2 regions of the Coralliovum pocilloporae genome follow, and region 1 is predicted to be linked to the other one. Evidence: predicted binding sites of a transcription regulator. Region 1 holds the regulator's gene; the other holds the start of a gene.
The links. The regulator LexA, encoded in region 1, represses DNA repair genes until DNA is damaged. The targets are predictions, from matches to a motif close to TGTTCNNNNTGTGTTCNG.
Positions count from the first base shown of each region.

Region 1 (3,424 bases):
GCCCCGTCATCAAGGACAGCCTGATTACAGTCGCAGAGCCAGAACAGATTGACGCGTTGAGGGCGCAATTGCTCGAACTGCTGGACGAAGACGCTCGCACATCCGAGGACGCTCTGATCTATGGATTCTATGGCCGTATCGTAAAAATCTCAGAAGATTATCTCAATCGAGCAGAACAGATCCTGCAACACAATCAGAATGCGGTCTTGTTTATCGGTGGCACCGGCAACGGTAAACTGATCAACACATTCCTGAGCGGTAGCCCGGTCCGTTCGCGCATCCATTTTATAAATTCGTTTGTGCCTGGACAGGTCATTGCTCAGGCAATTGACGTCTTCCTGGACAGCGATCCCTTTCCTGGCGGCGTATCGTGTCTTGAGTGCCAGATTAGATCAGTTCCGGTTATCTGGCGTGCCGGTTTCGGAGATCAGACATTGGGCCTGCTGGCAGACATGCGGGATCCGTCTCTTTCTGCTGAAACAGACGAGGAATATGTTTCAAAAGCCGTCGAGCTGGCCAATACCGAATTACTGGCCGAGGCTCGCATAAGAGCATTGTCCATTGCTGAGGAAACCTGCGATTATGTTGGGGCAGCCCGTCAGATTGAAACCGCCTTACGAGACGAGCTTGAGGCTCTGCGCAGTCATGCAGGTGAAACCTGACATCACACCCGATCAGTCACACGGCAACATATAGTCCAGCGCATCCGGTCCAGTATTAAAGAGCAGATCCAGTATCGTAACGGCATGATCGAATGGCTCGTGGCATTGCCTGTAGGGGCGATAAGATGAATAATCCATATATTCGAGCATGATACCGCAATCATCAAAGCTGTTTTCCTGCAGGTAATTTCGCCCGGCCGGACCGCTGAGATAACGGGTGGCTCCGGCTTTCGTGAGAAGTTCCAGCACGCGCGCTTCACCACGGTGAGACAGGTTATAGTTTTCAGACTGATCAAATGCGGTCTGCGCACCAAGAAACTCGGAAGCAATATGGCGGATCAGAAACTGGTTCAGCTCGGAAAGAAACTGCCATTTTCTTTTCAAATAGACCTCTTTGACAAAGTCAGAATAGACATCCCAGTAAGGTGCAGCTCGATAGTTCTCTTCCAACAGTCGATAGTGCTGGGCCTGCCAGTCCACCTGGTCTACCCTCACCTCATTAATCAGCCTGTTTTGATCCGTCCCGCAAGGAATCGTAACCCATCGACTACCTGTCTCTGTCTGAATGCGATTCCGGTTCCGCCAGTCATTTTTTGTGTAGCGTAGATCATCATGAAAAATGAACAGATCCACCTGTCGGATGATGTCAAAATACCCTTTCCAGGGAATATAATTGGACTGAAGGATCGCAACTTTTTTCATGACTGTCCGGTAAAAACTCAGGGTAGCTTACAAGTCGAGGGCGCGACTCTCTCCGCCAATATTATCGAAAATAGAGCAAACCATATCGAAAACCACACATCAAATTTGCCGTGACGTTAACCTCTCTTGAAGAACATAACCAGAATATGTATTCTATGTTCGCGTTTTGTACGCATTGATTCGATCAGAAATCGGTCCGGAGGGTGGTATGCTCACTCAGAAACAATATGAACTTTTGCTGTTCATTCATGAGCGTTTGAAAGAAACGGGCATTCCGCCATCCTTTGACGAGATGAAGGACGCGCTTGATCTCAGGTCCAAGTCAGGCATTCATCGCCTTATCACTGCGCTTGAGGAACGTGGCTTTCTGCGACGGCTTCCAAACCGGGCGCGAGCACTTGAGGTTATCAAGTTACCGGAATCCGTATCCCCCAGTCTGGCGTCACCACGGCAGAAGGGGTTCTCTCCGGCTGTTATTGAAGGCTCTCTTGGCAAGAAACCACCAGCCAAGCCAACCAACGATCAGTTCGATGATGCCGGGCAGTCCGTTTCAATCCCGGTGATGGGTCGTATCGCAGCGGGGACGCCAATCTCTGCCATTCAGAGCCATTCCCATACCATCGCAGTTCCTCCGGAGCTTCTGTCCTCGAAACCAGGCGATCACTACGCGCTTGAGGTCAAGGGCGACTCCATGATTGAGGCAGGCATTCTGGATGGCGACACAGTTCTGATTTTCAAGACAGAATCAGCGAATACCGGCGATATTGTCGTTGCTCTTGTGGACGATGAAGAAGCCACTCTGAAGCGCCTGCGCAAAAAAGGGGCTTCCATTGCACTTGAAGCAGCAAACCCGGCCTATGAGACGCGAATTTTCGGACCTGACCGTGTAAAGGTGCAAGGCCGTCTGGTCGGGCTCGTTCGCCAGTATTGAACCGAAAGCGTGATGCGCCAAAGTGGAAGCCGGTTTGGCGAAAAGACCGCTCCAGCAAAGGTGTTGAGCCTGTGGTCTGGATCCCATTCAGCGCAATTTGCTCTGACCCAATTGACTGGACGCAGCTTTCTGTCTGTTACGGGACCAGGGGCGGTTATGATTTGAGGCGGCAGGCACAACGTAAAAGTCGTTTCGTGAATTCCCCTGATTGATGTTGGCTGTCGGGTTCTCAATAACCTCGGAAAGATAGACAGCCAATGTACCCTGCTCTCTCAACCGTTGACCATCGATAGCCAAATCAGCCTTGCATGTCTCGGGCAAAGGAAAACGGCTGATGACGATATCAGCAGAATGACAATCCCAATGCGCTGCCTCAGGGCTCTTGGCGACTGAGAGCACATGCGCTGCGCGAAGAACGCAACCCTGATCATCACAGCTTAAGGCATCAGAATCGTTTTTGGTTGATGACAACAGATCCGGGTCCGCAAGAGCCTGAGCCCAAAGTTCTGCTGTGAATGTGTTGCGCCGGGTTTGAACGAGTTGGTATTGACCCGATGACAAACGGTAAACCACCTGCGCCCCGCTTTCAGCAACCAGGATGTCGGGCTGTCTGTGCAGTGGCTTGATAGAAACCGCTATCAACAGAACGGCAAAACCGAGCCATCGCCAGCGGTTTGACCAGATGCACAACCAGCCAAGCCCCAATCCAGCCAGAACAGGCGTTGCTGCAGGAAACTGACCAATCCCGCCGAAATCGCTGAGTTGATCAACCCAATTCGCAATCCCGACCACAGCATCAAGCGACCATCCGACCACAGAAAACGCGAGACTGTCATACCCAAACGGGATCAGCAGAACACCCAGCAGAAGAACCGGCATCAAGATGAAGGTGACAACAGGCATCGCCAGGCTGTTGGCAATCAGACCAAACTCCGCCACGCGGTTGAAATGATAGGCTGCAAAGATACCCGTTGCCAGGCCGGCAACAAGGGAAGACAGGATCAGAGCACCGAACCAGCGGATAAGGGTCCTCAAGGCAGCTGCAAATCGTCCGGGCTGCTCCATCACCAGGCTTGCGTGTCCGTTACTATCTCTTGACCAGGTCAATCGCTCAAACACTGCAATCAGA
Region 1 covers NZ_CP132542.1:3,460,334-3,463,757, forward strand. Annotated here, with positions in the region: gene RA157_RS15660 (tetratricopeptide repeat protein) at 1-662, shown strand, start outside; gene RA157_RS15665 (WbqC family protein) at 675-1,364, opposite strand; gene lexA (transcriptional repressor LexA) at 1,573-2,295, shown strand; gene RA157_RS15675 (ComEC/Rec2 family competence protein) at 2,383-3,424, opposite strand, start outside.

Region 2 (3,424 bases), 1.6 Mb from region 1:
GCCGGTGCCGGCTTCAGCAATGCCGGGATGTAGATGTGATAGGCACCAAAGCGGACGCCATACTTGCGCAGGGATCCACGGGCATCCTGATCAAGCTGACGGATTTCCTCAGCCACTTTTGAGCGTTCAAGAATGCCAAGGCCTTCGACCAGCTGGAATGCAATGCCCCGGGCAATGCCTTCAAGACCTTCCGCATTCTTCAGGTCGATAAGGGGCTTCAGCAGAGTTTCCACATGATTGGCGAGCCAGAGATCAATGCGCTGCTGGACCTTTTCCTGAGATGGCCCGGACAAATGCTCATCCGCCAGCAGTACAAAGCGCGGGCTCAGAGCATCATCACCTGAGGACAGTTTGGCAATAACTTCGCCCTGCCAGCGGAGGGATCCGTCGCTGGACAGAATGAAAGACTGATTTGCTGCATCGGCCAGACGCACGGCACGTCTCTCGACTTCAGCGGACAACACCTTGTTGGCGGCTGCGCGGAGTGCCTTGGCTTCAGGGCCATCGGCTGTTGCGTCAGGGGTGAACCGGAATCCGGTAATGTGTCCGACGTGCTGGCCTTCCACAACAATTTCACCACCGGCCGTGATCTCGGCTTCAAGCATTACATTCTCTCTCAGGCGTTTCATCAATACGCTGGTTCGTCGATCAACAAAGCGCTGTGTCAGCTTTTCATGCAGCGCGTCTGATAATCTGTCTTCAATTGCCCGTGTTTCTTCTCGCCAATAGGCCGGATCGTCAAGCCAATCTTTTCGATTCGAGACAAATGTCCAAGTTCTTATGTGGGCGATCCTGTTCGCGAGGGTGTCGATATCACCATCCAGCCGGTCCGCATAGGCTGTCTGGCTGGCAAACCATCCAGATGGAATGCGACGACCATTTTCGAGAAACTCGAACAGGGTCGCAAGCAGCTCTGCGTGGCTGGCTGGCGCGATCTTCCGATAATCGGGGATCTGACACAAGTCCCAGAGAAGTGAAATCCGGTCCCTTTCCGTCGCTTTTTCAGCAATTTCCGGTAACCGAAGGGCATATTCGAGGGCTCTGATGTCGTCAGCAGGTGGCGCCTTGGTCAGTCCGGTTCTGTCGGGTGGTGTCTCAAGGCTCAGTCTGAGAGCATCAATTGAGCTGAAATCGAGCCGGTTGTTTCTCCATTGCAGCACCTTCAACGGCTCGAATTCGTGTGTTTCGAGCCGCTCAACCAGGCCGTCGTCAAACGGAGCCGTTCTGCCGGTGACGCCAAAGGAGCCGTCGCGTGTATGGCGTCCGGCGCGCCCTGCTATCTGTCCAAGTTCCGCTGCCGAAAGCGGCCGGTACTGAAATCCGTCAAACTTGTAATCAGAGGCAAAAGCGACGTGATGGACATCTAGATTAAGGCCCATGCCGATGGCATCGGTCGCAACAAGGAAATCAACATCGCCGGACTGGAACAGCTCCACCTGGGCGTTGCGGGTGCGGGGGCTGAGAGAGCCCATCACAACCGCTGCACCGCCTCTCTGACGTCTGACGAGTTCTGCAATGGCATAAACATCATTGGCAGAGAAGGCGACGATAGCAGACCGTCGCGGCAGGCGGCTGATCTTCTTTGAGGCTGCATAGGAGAGGACAGACATGCGGGGACGGGTGATGATTTCCGCATTAGGAAGCAGATGTTGGATCAGCGGCCGCATAGTGTCTGAGCCGAGCAGGAGGGTTTCGTACTGCCCTCTCACCGTCAGCATGCGATCGGTGAAGATGTGTCCACGTTCGAAATCACCGGCCAGCTGAATTTCATCAATGGCAACAAAATCTGTGATGATATCCTTGGGCATGGCCTCCACGGTGGAGATCCAGTAGCGGGGAGACTTCGGGATAATCCGTTCCTCACCCGTTATCAGAGCGACAGCGGCAAGCCCGACCCTGTCTGTGACCCGCGCGTATACTTCCCGTGCCAGAAGGCGCAGTGGCAAGCCGATCATCCCGGTCCGGTTAGCCAGCATGCGTTCAATGGCAAAATGGGTTTTTCCCGTATTGGTCGGTCCCAGAACAGCCTTGACGGGTGCTGTTTGATTAATGGTGATGTGAGGGGGAGAAGTCATTGCTGGATATCTTGACGAATTTGACCACGTGCTCCTAGCACGGATCAGGCGCGTTTGTCCTTTGCTTTCTGCCTCTTCTGGCCGTGTTTTGGTGCTCTTTTTTGAGTATTTGGTACAAAAAAAGAACGAATCTAGTCCGAATCGATAACTTTTGAAGTTTCGAGTTTTGTTCACGGCTATATCTGGATGTGTCGGAGCCTGTTGCGACGATATGTTGTTTTCCGGTTGATTTTTCTTTTATAGACACTCTTCGCGTGCGTTGCGCCTTCCCGCGTATAAAATGTAAAATAAGTGCTAATAATATAATTAAATCAGCAATCTAGGAGTTTACCAAGCGTTCAGAGCAGGAACAGAGCATGTCCGAATCACTGACATTGCCTCGTTCTTTTTTTGTTCTCTCTGCATCTGGTGTCTCTGGAGAAAAATAATCAACATATTGAGAGGCGCTAGTAGTTAGCCAGGCTCTATGAGTATGGGGGTTTTCAACTGAGTAACGAAGGTGTTCTATTCCGGGACACTTTCTGGAAGAGAACTGCCTTCGATATCCTGTGCTTTCGAGAATATAGGCAAGATTAATCGAGCTCAGCCGCAAAAATGACTGACGGAGTGGATCAGATGCTTTCACGCGATATGGGATTGGCAGAAAGTGTCTTTCTGCCAATTTCAGGAAGGTATTCAACCCCAGACGGTGTATTGTGACCTACTGTCACGATCAAGGAGTTGGTTTGACCAGCCAGATTGCGGCGGCGTACTCTTCGATCTTATGCGGTGAGCTGGGACATCTCCGTCAATCAACGGGATGAAGATCGGATGTTCAAGTGCTCAGACCTGTAAAGGCGGCCTTGGGCCGCCCCTAGGCTGAATCGACATTCATCTCATCCATAGTATTGCAGCTGCGATTTGGACGAAACTGAGGAAGTATATGGCCCTTCGGTCGAAGCGTGTTGCGATACGTCGGAAGTGCTTGAGCTTGTTGAAGCATCGCTCCACCGTATTACGGACTTTATAAGCTTCGAAGTCGTAGGGGATGCGATGTTTTCGTGTCGGGTTAGACGGGATCACCGGCTCAGCCCGCATTGCGCGGATCAAAGCACGGATCGCATTGGAATCATAGGCTTTGTCCGCCAGCACACGCTTCGGTGTCAGGCCGTCCAGAAGATCAGGTGCAATCGGTGCATCTCCACGCTGGCCTGGCGTCAGGATGATACGCAGAGGACGGCCAAGAGCATCCGTCGCGAGGTGGATCTTTGTCGTCAGACCACCTCGGGAATGCCCCAAAGCCTGGTCCCCCCTTTTGAGCCCTTGCCTGTCGCCGCCTGTTGATGCGCGCGCACAAGGCTGCTGTCGAG
Region 2 covers NZ_CP132542.1:1,156,738-1,160,161, reverse strand. Annotated here, with positions in the region: gene RA157_RS05380 (helicase-related protein) at 1-2,075, opposite strand, end outside; partial or broken gene RA157_RS05375 (IS5 family transposase) at 2,946-3,424, opposite strand, start outside.
Region 2: RA157_RS05380 (helicase-related protein) is a predicted target of LexA. The motif match lies at 2,186-2,203, and genes of this name have one in related genera.